Modestobacter italicus: one gene and its partner. The protein of the gene in region 2 binds, or shares a complex with, the protein of the main gene of each other region. Links are inferred from orthologs where the notes say so. Each region holds a gene or a part of one and is shown on either strand. Other genes may lie near its edges.

Region 1 (5,681 bases), 3.4 Mb from region 2 along the record:
GGCCACCGCGCGCGGGTCGAGGTTGGCCATGGTGCCGTGCGAGTCGTTGAGCACGACCTCGGTCGCACCGCCGGCGATCGCGCCCTCGATGGCCGCGTTGACCTCGGCGAGCATCAGCTGGCAGCCGACGTCGTACCGGGCGCCGCCGCTGGGCCGGCACTGGTCCCAGTCGACGATGCCGGCGACGCCCTCCATGTCGAACGAGATCCAGATCTTCATCGCTGCTCCAGCGGGACGTTGGGGACGGGGATCAGCGCCAGCTCGTCGGCCTTGAGGCACGCGCTCTCGTGCGCGGGGCCGACGGCGAGCAGCGGGGGGTCGTTCTCACGGCAGACCTCGCTGGCCAGCGGGCAGCGCGGGTGGAACCGGCAACCGGCCGGGACGTCGTAGGGGCTCGGCGGCTCGCCGTCGACCTCGAACCCGTCGTTGACGCTGGTCTCGGTCATCCGCGGGATGGAGTCGATCAGCGCCCGGGTGTAGGGGTGCCGGGGCTCGGTGAACAGCTGCGCGGTCGGTGCCACCTCGACGATCCGGCCCAGGTACATCACCGCGACCCGGTCGGCCAGGTGCTGCACGACCGCCAGGTTGTGCGCGATGAACAGGATCGACAGCCCGAGCTCGGTGCGCAGCGTGGCGAACAGCTCGAGGATGGTCGCCTGCACCGAGACGTCCAGGGCGGACACCGGCTCGTCGGCGATGAGCACCTCGGGCCGGACGGCCAGCGCCCGGGCGATCGCCAGCCGCTGCCGCTGCCCGCCCGAGAACTGGCTGGGGTAGGCGGTGAGGACGTCCTCCTCCAGGCCCACCAGGTTCAGCAGCCGCACGCTCTCGGCCCGCACCTCCGCGCGGGGCACGATCCGGTGCAGCAGCAGCAGCTCGGACAGCATCCGGCCGACCGGGATCCGCGGGTTGAGCGAGGAGTACGGGTCCTGGAACACCATCTGCACCCGGCGCGAGGACTCCTTGGTCCGGGAGGCCGGCGCCGGCTCCCCGGCGATGGAGACGTCGCCGCTGGTGGGGCTGGTGCTGCCGACCAGGATCTTGGCCAGCGTCGACTTGCCCGAGCCGGACTCGCCGACCAGGGCCAGGATCTCGCCGGGCCGGACGTGCAGGTCGACGCCGTCCAGGGCCTTGAGGGTGCCGGCCCGGCCGGTGGCGAACCGGGAGAGCAACGACGTCCCGGGCCCGTACGCCTTGGTCAGCGCGCTGACCCGGAGCACCGACGCTTCCACGTTGCCGGTCGTCGTCCCGGTCATGCCAGCACCTCGTCGTCCAGCCGGTCGCTCTCGAAGCAGGCGGCCATCCGGCCGGGGACCACCTCGGCCAGCGGGGGCATCGCCTCGGTGCAGTGCGGGCGCACGTAGCCGCAGCGCGGCGCGAAGGGGCAGCCCTCGGGCCGGTCGGAGACGTTGGGCGGGAAGCCCGGGATCGGGATCAGCAGCCGGTCGGGCCGGTCGAAGTCCGGCGCGGACTCCAGCAGCCCCCGGGTGTACGGGTGCCGCGGCTGGCGGAAGGTGTCCTTCACCCGGCCGGACTCCACGATGTGCCCGGCGTACATGACCGCCAGCTCCGAGCAGGTCTGGTTCACCACGGCCAGGTCGTGGGTGACGAAGACCAGCGACGTGCCGGTGTCGTCGCACAACTTCTCCAGCAGCCGGAGCACCTGCAGCTGGACGGTGACGTCCAGGGCGGTGGTCGGCTCGTCGCACAGCAGCAGCCGCGGACCGCACGAGACGGCCATCGCGATCATGATCCGCTGGCGCAGCCCACCGGAGAGCTCGTGCGGGTAGGCCCGGGCCCGGCGGACCGGGTCGGGGATGCCGGTGCGGGCCATCATCTGCACGGCGAGCTCGCCGGCCTCCTTGGCCGACAGCCCGAGGTGCCGGCGCGGGCCCTCGGCGATCTGGTCACCGACCCGCACCACCGGGTTCAGCGCCGTCATCGGCTCCTGGAAGATCATCGCGATCTCCGGGCCCATCAGCATCCGGCGCTTCTTGGCCGGCATGGCCAGCAGGTCGACGCCGTTGTACTCGACCCGTCCGCTGAGCACCTCGACCGGCTTCGGCAGCAGCCCGGCGATCGCCCGCAGGGTCAGCGACTTGCCCGACCCGGACTCGCCGACGATGCCCATCCGCTGGCCCGGGTCGACGTCGAAGGAGACGCCCTCGACGATCGACACGGTCCGGTCGCGGGAGGGCCGGACGCCGATGCTGAGGTCCTCCACGCGCAGCAGCGGGACGCCCGGCTGGATCGGCGCGTGCGCGCCCCGCCGGGCGACGGTCTGGGCGGTGGCACCTGACACGGTCACTTCCTCCGCTCCGGGGAGAGCTGGTCGGACAGGCCGTCCCCCAGCAGGGAGAGCCCGAGGCTGGTGACCACGACGGCCAGCCCGGGGATGGTGGCCTGCAGCCACTGGGTGGTGATGAACTCCTGGCCGTCGAGGATCATCGAGCCCCACTCGGCGGTCGGCGGCGCGATGCCCAGCCCGAGGTAGCCCAGGGTGACGATCGCCAGGATGTCCATGACGATGTCGCTCATCGCGTAGATCAGCGCCTGGGACATCACGTTCGGCGCGATGTGCCGGACCAGGATCCGGCTGTGCGACATGCCGCCGAGACGGGCGGCGACGACGTAGTCCTGCTTCTTCGCGACCAGCAGCTCGCCGCGCATGATCTTGGCGTAGGCGACCCAGGAGACCGCGGCGATCGCCAGGTAGATGCTCTTCTCGCCGCTGCCGAACACGAACACCAGCACGATGACCAGCACGTAGAACGGGAAGGCGAAGAAGACGTCGACGACGCGCATGACGATCGCGTCGAACCAGCCGCCGAAGTAGCCGGCCAGCGCGCCGAGCACCGAGCCGACCACGAACGGGATGAGCACGGCGAGGAAGCCGATCCGCAGGTCGACCCGGGCGCCGTAGAGCAGCCGGGTGAGCACGTCGCGGCCGTACTTGTCGGTGCCCAGCCAGTGGTCGGCGCTGGGTGAGAGCAGCGCGTTCTGCAGGTCCTGCTCGATCGGGTCGTAGGGGGTCAGCAGCGGTGCGAGCACCGCGGCCAGCACCAGCAGCCCGACGATGACCAGGCCGGCCACCAGGGTGCCGTTGCGGTACCAGGCCTTCAGCGAGCGCGACCGGGCCGGCCGGCGCATCGCGCGGGTGGCCGTCGCCACCGCCGCCGTGGTCATGCGCGCTCCTTGCTGGACAGGTCGACCCGCGGGTCGATGAGGGTGTAGACGACGTCGGTGAGGATCCCGACGACGATCACGAACAGCGCCACGAACAGCGCCACGGCCTGGATGGTCGGGAAGTCGCGGGAGAAGATCGCGTTGATCATCAGCGAGCCCAGGCCGGGGACGGCGAACACCTTCTCGATCACCAGCGAGCCACCGACCAGGTAGCCGAGGTTGACGCCGATGATCGAGACCGTCGGGATGGCGGCGTTGCGCAGCACGTGCCCGCGGAACAGCGAGACGCCGGCGGCGCCCTTGGACCGTGCCGTCCCGACGTAGTCGGCACCCAGCACGTTGATCGTCGAGGCCCGCAGGCTGCGGATCGTCGTCGGCGACATGGCGATGGCCAGGGTCAGCGCGGGCAGGAACAGGTAGTAGGGGTGCTCGGCGGGGGTCTGGCCGTAGCCGCCGACCGGGAAGGCGCCGGCCTTCACCGCGAGCAGCAGGATGAGCATGATGCCGACCCAGAACTGCGGCATGCCCTGGCCGATGAGGGTGAACACCCGCACCAGCACGTCGCGCACCCGGCCCGGCGCCGTCGCGGCGAGCGCGGCGAGCGGGATGCTGATCACGAGCGAGAGCACCAGCGCGAACGCCAGCAGCGACAGCGTGATCGGCACCGCCTGGGCGACCAGGTCGAACACCGGCCGCTGGTAGGTGAGGCTGTCCCCCAGGTCACCGTGCAGCAGGCGGCCCAGGAAGATGAAGTACTGGTCCCACAGGGGCTTGTCCAGCCCCAGCTGGGCGTTCAGCGCCGCCACCCGCTCGGGGGTCGCGGTCTGGCCCAGGATGGTCAGCGCCGGGTTGCCCGGCAGCAGGTGGACCATGAAGAACACCACGATCGTGACCCCGATGACCACCGGGATCGACTGCAGCAGCCGGATCGGGATGAACCGGAAACGGTCGAGCACGCGCCCATCTCCTCGTCGGTTGGAGCGTCGGGTGGACCCGGGTGGTGGGCGCCGCGGTCTGCGCCGCCCACCACCGGGCCGTCGGTCACTCGGACTTGGAGACGTCCTCCAGGTGGTAGTTGCCGAGCGGCGTGACCTCGAAGCCGGACACCTTGTCGCTCATCGCGTAGGCGTAGGGCGAGTAGTAGAGGTAGGCCGCGAACGCGTCGTCGGCGACCTTGGCCTGCAGCTGCTCGTACAGGTCGGCCCGCTTGGCCTCGTCGGTCTCCGCCTGCGCCTGCTTGTTCAGCGCGATGACCTCGGGGTTGTTGTAGTTCGTGTAGGCCGAGTTCGAGCCGCCCTCGGGGTCCACCGCGAACGACGTCCACTCGTCGGGGTCCGGGATGTCCATCGTCCAGCCGAGGATGATCATGTCGAAGTCCTGGGCGTTGCGAGCGGCGCGCACCGCGGTCGCGTCCAGCGAGTTGATCTTCAGGTCGATCCCGAGCTCCTTGAGCTGGGACTGCATGATCTGCGCGACCGACACCTGGTTCGGGTCACCGGCGTTGATCAGGATGCTGGTGGAGAACCCGTTGGGCTGCGAGGACTGGGCGAGCTCCTCCTTGGCCTTGTCCAGGTCGAACGACGGGGCGTCGGGGTTCTTGGCGTAGTACGGCGTCCCCGGGGAGAGCAGCGAGTCCGCGGCCTCGCCGTTGCCGAAGAGCACGGTCTTGACCATGGCCTCGCGGTCCAGGGCGTAGGCGATCGCCCGGCGCACGTGCACGTCCTCGAACGGCCCGCGCAGCTGGTTGAAGGCGACGTAGTCGATCCGGGTCGACGGGAACGCCGTGGCGGTGATGCCGGGGGCGTCCTTCAGCGAGCCGAAGCCGGACCAGTCCGGGAACTCGTCGATGTCGATCTGGCCGCCCTGCAGCTGCAGCTTGCGGGTGTTGGCGTCCGGCACGACGGTCCAGGTGACGCTGTCCAGGTACGGGCCGTCACCCCAGTAGTCGGGGTTCTTGTCGACCTTGACGTACTGGCCCTGCTTCCACTCGTTCCACACGAACGGGCCGGTGCCGACCGGCGCGGTGTAGAACTCCTCGGCCGTCTTGCCGCCGTAGTTCTCGGGGATGATCGCGTTGCTGAACAGCGACAGGTCGGCCAGCAGCGGCGCCCAGGCGTACTTCAGCTTGATGGTGACCGTGCTGTCGTCGGTGGCCTCGACCGTGTCGATCGCGGCGTTGATGAAGCCCCAGCCGTCGGCGCCGGTCTTGGTGTCCTCGTCGATGGAGAACTTGACGTCTGCGGCCGTCATCGGGTCGCCGTTGGAGAACGTCACGCCCTCGCGGAGCTTGATCGTGTAGGTCAGCTCGTCGTCGCTCATCGTGTAGTCCGACGCGAGCCACGGCTCCACCTCGGTGCCGTCCTGGCTGACCATGAACAGCGGCTCCATGATCTGTTCCATCACGTAGATCGAGCTGTTGTCGAACGTGGTGGTCTTGTCCATGGAGAGGATGTCGGCCTGGCGGGCGATGGTCAGGTCGCCGCCCTCGGTCGGTG
Region 2 (8,052 bases):
GGAGTTCGGCTGGATGGACCCGGTCGCCGCCGAGCAGGGCCCCGAGGCGTTCGCGCAGCAGCAGCAGGCCTGAGGTCGGTGGCCGCGCGCGAGTACGGGCAGTACGACGGCGTCGCGCGGGCCCTGGAGCTCGTCGGCGAGCGCTGGGCGCTGCTCATCGTCCGCGACCTGCTCGTCGGGCCGCGCCGCTACGGGGAGCTCGCCGCGGGGCTCCCCCGCATCCCGAGCAACATCCTGGCGGCGCGGCTCAAGGAGCTGCAGGCGGCCGGCGTCCTCCGCCGGGCGCCGCGCTCGCGGGTCGTCGTCTACGAGCTGACGCCCTACGGCCGCGAGCTGGAGCCGCTCGTGCTCGGGCTCGGCGCGTGGGGGGTCAAGGCCCTGGGCGACCCGCGGGAGGACCAGATCGTCACCCCCGACGCGATGACGATCTCGCTGCGCACCGCCTTCCGGCCGCAGGTGGCGGCGGAGCTGCCGGCAACCGCCTACGCGGCACGGCTCGGGGCCGCCGAGCTGCTCATCCGGGTGGACGGCCCCACCCTGGACGTGACCGGCGGGAGCGGACCGGTCGACCTCGCCTTCACCGCGGGCCCGGGCATCCACCGGCTGATGACCGGCGAGCTCGCCCCGGAGCGGGCCATCGCGACCGGCGTGGTCGAGGTGCTGCGCGGACGGGGCGACCTGCTCGACCGCTTCGCGGACACCTTCCACCTGGCCGCCTGAGCCGGGCCGGGGCGCAGCGGCCCCGGCCCGGTGGTCAGTCGGTGGCGCGCAGGGCGTTCCACTCGGTGCGGCGGCGGGCCTGCTCGTCGGGGTCGGGCACCGGGAGCGAGGCGAGCAGCCGCTGGGTGTAGGAGTGCTGCGGCGCCCCGAGCACCTCCGCGCCGGTGCCCTCCTCGACCAGCTTGCCCCGGTAGAGGACGGCGATCTTGTCGGCCAGCAGGTCGACGACGGCGAGGTCGTGGCTGATGAACAGCGCCGCGAACCCCAGCTCCTTCTGCAGCTCGTCGAAGAGCTCCAGCACCCGGGCCTGCACCGAGACGTCGAGGGCCGAGGTGGGCTCGTCGGCGATCAGCAGCTCCGGCTGCAGCGCCAGCCCGCGGGCCAGGCTGGCGCGCTGCCGCTGCCCGCCGGACAGCTCGTGCGGGTAGCGGTCGCCGAAGTGCTTCGGCAGCTGGACCGCCTCCAGCAGCTCGTCGACCCGGGCGCGGGCGGCGCGCGGGTCCTTGGCGCGCTTGTGCACCACGAGCGGCTCGGCGACCGCGTCGGCGATGGTGAGCAGCGGGTTGAAGCTGGACGCCGGGTCCTGGAAGACGAACCCGATCCGCTCGCGCACCGGCCGGAACGCGCGCTCCTTGAAGCCGTTCATCTCCGCGCCCAGCACCTGCAGCGACCCACCGGTGACCTTGGTCAGCCCGGCCATCGCGCGGCCGATGGTGGTCTTGCCGCTGCCGCTCTCCCCGACCAGGCCGAGGACCTCGCCCGGGCGGATGGAGAAGCTGACGCCGTCCACGGCGGTGAAGTCCGGCTGGCGGAGCCGCCCGGGGTACACGATCCGCAGGTCGCGGGCCTCGACGACCGGTGCGACCTCCGCCCAGCCCGGCGCCCGCCGGGCCGCCCGCTCCCGGGTGTGCGCGACACCCTGGCCCAGCCGCGGCACGGCGGCCAGCAGCTGCTGGGTGTAGGGGTCCTGCGGGGCGCTGAACAGCGTCCGGACGTCGGCCTGCTCGACGATCTCGCCCTGGTACATGACCGCCACCCGGTCGGCGAGGTCGGCGACCACGCCCATGTTGTGGGTGATCAGCACGATCGCGGCGCCGAAGTCGTCCCGGCAGCGGCGCAGCAGCTCGAGGATCTCGGCCTGCACGGTCACGTCCAGCGCCGTCGTCGGTTCGTCGGCGATGATCACGCCGGGGTCGAGCACGAGCGCCTGGGCGATGACGATGCGCTGCTTCTGCCCGCCGGAGAACTGGTGCGGGTAGTGGTCGATCCGGTGCTCGGGGTCGGGGATGCCGACCCGGCGCAGCACGTCGACCGCCTTGGCCCGGGCCTCCTTGCGGCTGAGCTTCCCGTGCGCGCGCAGCCCCTCGATGATCTGCCAGCCGACCGGGTAGACCGGGTTGAGCGAGGTCGACGGCTCCTGGAACACCATCGCGGCGTCCTCGCCGCGCACCTCGCGCAGCGCCGCGCCGCGCAGCGGGACGACGTCCTGGGAGCTGCCGCCGTCCCTGCTGGTCAGCACCACCGCACCGCGCACCCGGGCGGTCTCCGGGAGCAGGCCGAGGATGCTGCGCGCGGTCACGGTCTTACCGCTGCCGCTCTCGCCGACGATGGCCAGCACCTCGCCGGCCTGCACCTGGAGGCTGACCCCGGAGACGGCGTCGACGGTGCCGGCGTCGGTGGCGAAGGAGATCTGCAGGTCGGTGATGTCGACGACGGCGCTCACCCGCCCCACACCCCGCCCACGGCGATGTCCGTGGCGACGACCGCGCCACCGGGCTCGACGGTGCCGGCCGGCGGCGGTCCGTCCGCGGCCGCCCGGCGGCTGCGCAGCCGCGGGTCGGCCAGGTCGTTGAGGCTCTCCCCGACGAGGGTCAGGCCGAGCACGGTCAGCACGATCGCGACTCCCGGGAAGATCGACGTCCACCAGATGCCGCTGGAGACGTCGGCGATGGACTGCTTGAGGTCGTAGCCCCACTCGGCCGCCGAGGTGGGCTGGATGCCGAAGCCGAGGAAGCCCAGCCCGGCGAGGGTGAGGATCGCCTCGGAGGCGTTGAGGGTGAGGATCAGCGGCAGCGTGCGGGTGGCGTTGCGCAGCACGTGCCGGGCCATGATCCGCCAGTTGCTGGCCCCGATCACCCGGGCCGACTCGACGAACGCCTCGGACTTGATCCGGACCGTCTCGGCCCGGACCACCCGGAAGTACTGCGGGATGAAGACGACCGTGATCGAGATGGCTGCCGCGAGCACACCCCCGATGAGGCTGGACTGGCCGCCGCTGATGGCGATGGCCACGACGATGGCCAGCAGCAGCGACGGGAAGGCGTAGACCGCGTCGCAGACCACGACCAGGAGCCGGTCCAGCCAGCCGCCGAAGTAGCCCGACACCAGGCCGAGCAGCACGCCGGCGACGACGGACAGCAGGACGGCGATGACGATGACCGCCAGCGCGGTCCGGGTGCCCCAGATGACCCGGGAGAGCACGTCGTACCCACCGACCGTCGTCCCGAGCAGGTGGTTGCCCGAGGGGCGCGCCTGGGAGCCGAACGGGCCGTTCGCGTCGCGCAGCTGGTCGTACTCGTACGGCGCCAGCAGCGGCGCGAAGACGGCGGTGAGCACGAAGACGCCGGTCAGCACCAGCCCGGCAACCAGCATGCCGCGCTGCAGCCCGACGCTCTGCCGGACCTGCTTGACCAGCGGCAGCCCGCGCCAGGTCCGCTTCCGGACCGGGCTGTCCACGGTGGTCGCGGTGGCCATCTCAGTACCTCACCCGGGGGTCGATGAGCGCGGCGATGATGTCGACGATGAAGTTGGTGACGGCGACGATCACCGCGAGCAGGGCGACGATCCCCTGCACCGCCACGAAGTCACGGGCGGAGAGGTACTGGAACAGCTGGAAGCCCAGGCCCTTCCACTCGAAGGTCGTCTCGGTCAGCACCGCGCCGCCGAGCAGGACGGCGATCTGCAGGCCGATGACGGTGATGATCGGGATGAGCGCCGGCCGGTAGGCGTGCTTGCGCAGCAGCCGGGACTCGGACACCCCGCGGGAGCGGGCCGCCTCGACGTACCCGGAGCCGAGGGTGCCGATGACGTTGGTGCGCACCAGCCGCAGGAAGATGCCGGCGGTCAGCAGGCCGAGCGCGATTGCCGGCAGGACGGCGTGCTGCAGCACGTCCTTGACGGCCTCGGGGTCACCGAGGCGGATCGCGTCGAGCAGGTAGATGTTGGTCGGGTTGTCCATCGTGGCGAACTGGATCTCGGTGCCGGTGGAGGCCCGCCCGGCAACGGGCAGCCAGTCCAGCCACACCGAGAAGACCAGCTTGAGGACCAGCCCGGCGAAGAACACCGGGGTGGCGTAGCAGAGGATCGCGAAGACCCGCAGGACCGCGTCGGGGTACTTGTCCCGGAAGTAGGCGGCCAGCAGGCCCAGCGGGATGCCGACGATGAACGCCACGATCAGCGCGTAGAAGACGAGCTCGAGGGTGGCCGCGCCGAAGGTCTTGAGCACGTCCAGCACCGGCCGGCGGTCGCTCAGGGTCGTCCCGAAGTCGCCGTGCGCGATGTCGCCGAGGTAGGAGAAGTACTGGGAGATGAGCGGCCGGTCGTAGCCAGCGGCGCGGATGCGCTCGGCCAGCTGGTCGGCCGGCAGCCGGCCACCGAGAGCCGCGGTGATCGGGTCGCCGGTGGTCCGCATCAGGAAGAAGACGGCCGTCACCAGGATGAAGATCGTCGGGAAGATCAGCAGGAAGCGGATCAGCAGGTAGCTGCCGAGGCCGCCACCGCTGCGCGTCCGTTCCGCCGGGGCGTCGCCCGTGGGGTCGGTGGAGCCGGCGGTCAGCTCCGTCGTGGTCGTGGTCATCGCTCCCAGTCCATCAGTACGGCTCCCCGGCCGGTGCGGCAGGGCCGGACGTGCGGAGCCCCGGGCGACCCGCGTCGTGCGGGTCGCCCGGGGCCGTGTGCGGTGTCGATCAGCCGGTCAGCGGCTGATCAGCCCTTGGACAGGACGCCGTAGCGGAACTTGAAGGACGCGTCCAGCGTGTCCTCCGTGCCGCTGACGTCGGTACCGACGACGGCGACCTGGGATCCCTGCAGGTAGGGGACGGTGGCCAGGTCCTTGGCGACCTCCGTCTGCACCTGCTCGATGAGCTGCTGGCGGGCGGCCGGGTCCGTGGCCGTCACCTCCTGCTGGATGAGCGCGTTCACCGCGTCGTTCTGGTAGTGGTTCTGCAGGAACGCGGTGCTCTCCGGGGTGTTCAGGAAGAACGGCGTCAGGTAGTTGTCGGCGTCGGAGAAGTCCGGGAACCAGCCGAGCTGGTAGGCCGGGTAGACGTCGGCGACGCGGTCCTTGGAGTACTGCACCCACTCGGTGGTCTGCAGGTTCACGGTGAACAGGCCGCTGGACTCCAGCTGGTCCTTGATCAGCGCGTACTCGTCACCCGAGGACGGCCCGTAGTGGTCGCTGGAGTACTGCAGGCTGAGCTCGATCGGCGTGGTCACGCCGGCCGCGGCCAGCCGCTCCTTGGCCTTGTCGACGTCCGGGCCACCGTTGCCGTCGCCGTAGGCGTCCTTCAGCGGGGTGATGGCGCCGGTCAGGCCCTCGGGGACGAAGGAGTACAGCGGGGTGTAGGTGCCCTTGTAGACCTGGTCGGCGAGCTCCTGCCGGTCGATCAGGTCGGCGACCGCCTGGCGCACGGCCAGCGCCTTGGCCGGGTCGGCCTCCGGGGTGGTCGCGCCGAAGGGCTGGGTGTTGAAGTTGAAGGTGATGTAGCGGATCTCCCCACCGGGGCCGTCGATCACCTGCACGTTGTCGTTGCCGCGCAGGTCGGCGATGTCGGTGGCCGAGAGGCTGCGGAAGGCGACGTCGATGTTGCCCTCCTGGATGTCCAGCTTCAGGTTCGAGGCGTCGGCGTAGTACTTGACGTTGACCGTGTCGGTCTTCGGCGCGCCGAGGACACCCTGGTAGTCGGGGTTCGCCTCGTAGGAGACCAGGTTGTTCTGGTCGTAGTTGGTGATCGTGTACGGGCCGGCGAAGGACTCGCCCGCGACGATGTCGGCGTCCGGGGTGAGCGCGTCGGCCGACAGCACCTCCTCGTCGACGATCGGGCCCACGTTGGTGGACAGGATCTGCGCGAAGGTCTGGTCGTTGCCGACCTTGAGCTTGAACACGACCGTGGTGTCGTCCGGCGCCTCGACGCTGGCGAGGTTGGCCAGCAGCGAGGCCGGGCCGTTCTCGTCGTTGATCGTCAGGATGCGGTCGAAGCTGAACTTGACGTCCGAGGAGGTCAGGTCGTGGCCGTTGACGAAGGTCAGACCGGGCTTGAGCGTGACCGTGAAGTCGGTCGGCGAGGTGAACTCGGCGGACTCCGCGATGTCCGGCTGGACGTCGGGGTTGCCCGGCGTCGTGTTCATCAGGAACGGGTAGACCTGGTTCATCACCGCGAACGAGCCGTTGTCGTAGGCGCCGGCGGGGTCGATCGTGGTGATCTTGTCGCTGGTGCCGATCGTCAGGCTGCCGCCGCCGCCCGAGCCGCCGCCGCTGTCGCCGTCGTCGCTGCTGCCGCCGCCGCAGGCGGCCAGCGCGAGCGCTGCCGCCGTGATGCCTGCCGTCGCGACCAGCGTGCGCCGGCCGTTCCTGGACACGGAGTTCATCCGCTACCTCGATCTCGTGGGAGGCGGCCTGCGGGCGCACGGTGGCGCAGCACCGCAGCCGCCAGTGGCCATCGGAAGTCCATGACTAACACACCGGTCCCACGGTGTGAGAAGCGCGGATGAGGCTGTGATCGTGTTGTGACCACGGCCGGACGCCGGTGTGGTGCGGGCCGCTCAGAAGCGGCCGCCACCACCGTGCCGTCCCCGGCTGCCCGACCCGCCGAAGCTGCCGCCGCCGCCACGGCCACCCCCGCCACGGCCGCCACCGCCGAGGCCCCCGCCACCGAAGCCGCCACCGAACCCACCGCCACCGAACCCACCGCCACCGAAGCTGCCGCCGCCGAACCCGCCGCGGGAGCCGCCGGCCAGGATGCCGCCGAGCACCAGGCTGCCCAGGTCGACCCCGGGCCCGCGGCCGTACCCGCCTCCGCGGCCGCCGCCGTACGCCGGGCCGCCGTAGCCGGGGCCGCCCGGCCCGCTGGACCACTGGTCCACGTCGGCCTGGGCCAGGTCCAGGGCCTGCTGCGCCAGGGTGGCCGCCTGCTGCGCGTCGCGCAGGGCACCGACCGGGTCCCCGGGACCGTTCGCGACGGCGGCGTCCAGCCGCCGCTGGGCCTCGGCGAGCCGGGTGCGCGCCTCCGGACCGATGGCGCCGCGCCGGGTGCTGATGAAGTCCGCCGCCGCGTCGATCGTCGACCGGGCGGTGAGCACGGTCTGGTCCAGCGCCGCGGTGGCCCGGCGGGCCTGGGTGGCGGCGTCACGGGCGCCGGCGAGGGCCTGGTCGAGGGCGCCGTCGGCCTCCTCCAGCTGGCGCACCACCGCGAGCGGGTCCGGTCGCTGGCCGCCGGCCACGGCACCGGTGGCGGCGAGCGCCGCCTCCGCGCGGGCCACCAGGGGGCCGAGACCGGTGGGGTCGCCGGGGGTGCTGGCCAGCAGGGAGCGCGCCTCGGCGAGGTCCTGCTCGGTCTCGGCCCGGACCGCGGCGAGCCGGGTGGGCGCCGCCTCGAGGTCGGCGGCCAGCCGGCCGATGCCGTCGAGCAGCGTGCCGCTCTGCGCGACGGCGTCCTCGGCGACCCGCAGCGAGCCGACCGCCTGCCCGGCCTGCCCGGCCTGGACGTGACCGCGGGCCTCCTCGACCTCGGCGGCGGCCGCCTCCAGCCGGGCCCGCGCCTGGGCGACGTTGTCCGCGACCGGCGCGAGGGCCGAGTCGGCGAACCGCTGGCGCAGCGCGGCCAGCCGCTGCTCCTCCTGCGGCAGCCGGGCCTGGAGGGCGGCCACCTGCGGCGTGAGCCGGTCCAGCGCCTGCGGTGCGGTGCGCTCCAGGTCGCGCAGCTGGTCGAACGCCGCGGCCTGGGCGTCCAGCCGCGCGTCGGCGGCACCGGTCAGCCGGAGCACCTCCGCGAGCATCCGGCGCTTGGTCGGCTCGTCCTCGGGGATCTCGTCGTCCAGCTGCTGGCGGAGGGTGAACGCCTGCTGCATCTCCGACTGCGACTGCGCCAGGGCCTCCGCGAACCCCGCGACCGGCTCGTCGCCGTACTGGGCGCGGGCGAAGTCGAGCTCGAGCGAGGAGGTGCGGACCGCCTCGTCGACCTCCAGCAGGGCGCCGCTGGCCCGGAAGGTCAGCTGCTCGGTGGTCTCGTCCGGGAACGGGTCGGCGGCCCGGGCTGCGGCCACCTGCTGGGCCGC

Evidence for each region.
Region 1: the proteins of MODMU_RS02715 (region 2) and MODMU_RS19045 are in contact, whole or in part, in a cryo-EM structure (PDB 8Z1Y), measured with the Escherichia coli proteins. The link is inferred for Modestobacter italicus from one-to-one orthologs.

What each region holds. Positions count from the first base shown.
Region 1 is NC_017955.1:3,994,371-4,000,051, forward strand. What follows is about bases 278-3,109. They hold MODMU_RS19045 (ABC transporter ATP-binding protein), read right to left. Parts: upstream 2,303-3,109; coding sequence 1,253-2,302; downstream 278-1,252. Other genes in these bases: MODMU_RS19040 (ABC transporter ATP-binding protein), read right to left, coding at 278-1,256; MODMU_RS19050 (ABC transporter permease), read right to left, coding at 2,305-3,109. In the rest of the region: MODMU_RS19035 (M55 family metallopeptidase), read right to left, coding at 1-219; more of MODMU_RS19040, read right to left, coding at 216-277; more of MODMU_RS19050, read right to left, coding at 3,110-3,186; MODMU_RS19055 (ABC transporter permease), read right to left, coding at 3,183-4,142; MODMU_RS19060 (ABC transporter substrate-binding protein), read right to left, coding at 4,228-5,681. UniProt on the Escherichia coli protein: Part of the ABC transporter DppABCDF involved in dipeptide transport. Responsible for energy coupling to the transport system.
Region 2 is NC_017955.1:562,821-570,872, reverse strand. The notes cover bases 2,527-5,447. They hold MODMU_RS02715 (ABC transporter permease), read right to left. Parts: upstream 4,577-5,447; coding sequence 3,476-4,576; downstream 2,527-3,475. Other genes in these bases: MODMU_RS02710 (ABC transporter substrate-binding protein), read right to left, coding at 4,705-5,447; MODMU_RS02720 (ABC transporter permease), read right to left, coding at 2,527-3,474. In the rest of the region: MODMU_RS02735 (VOC family protein), read left to right, coding at 1-73; MODMU_RS02730 (winged helix-turn-helix transcriptional regulator), read left to right, coding at 79-720; MODMU_RS02725 (dipeptide ABC transporter ATP-binding protein), read right to left, coding at 755-2,443; more of MODMU_RS02720, read right to left, coding at 2,440-2,526; more of MODMU_RS02710, read right to left, coding at 5,448-6,366; MODMU_RS29900 (TPM domain-containing protein), read right to left, coding at 6,541-8,052. UniProt on the Escherichia coli protein: Part of the ABC transporter DppABCDF involved in dipeptide transport. Responsible for the translocation of the substrate across the membrane.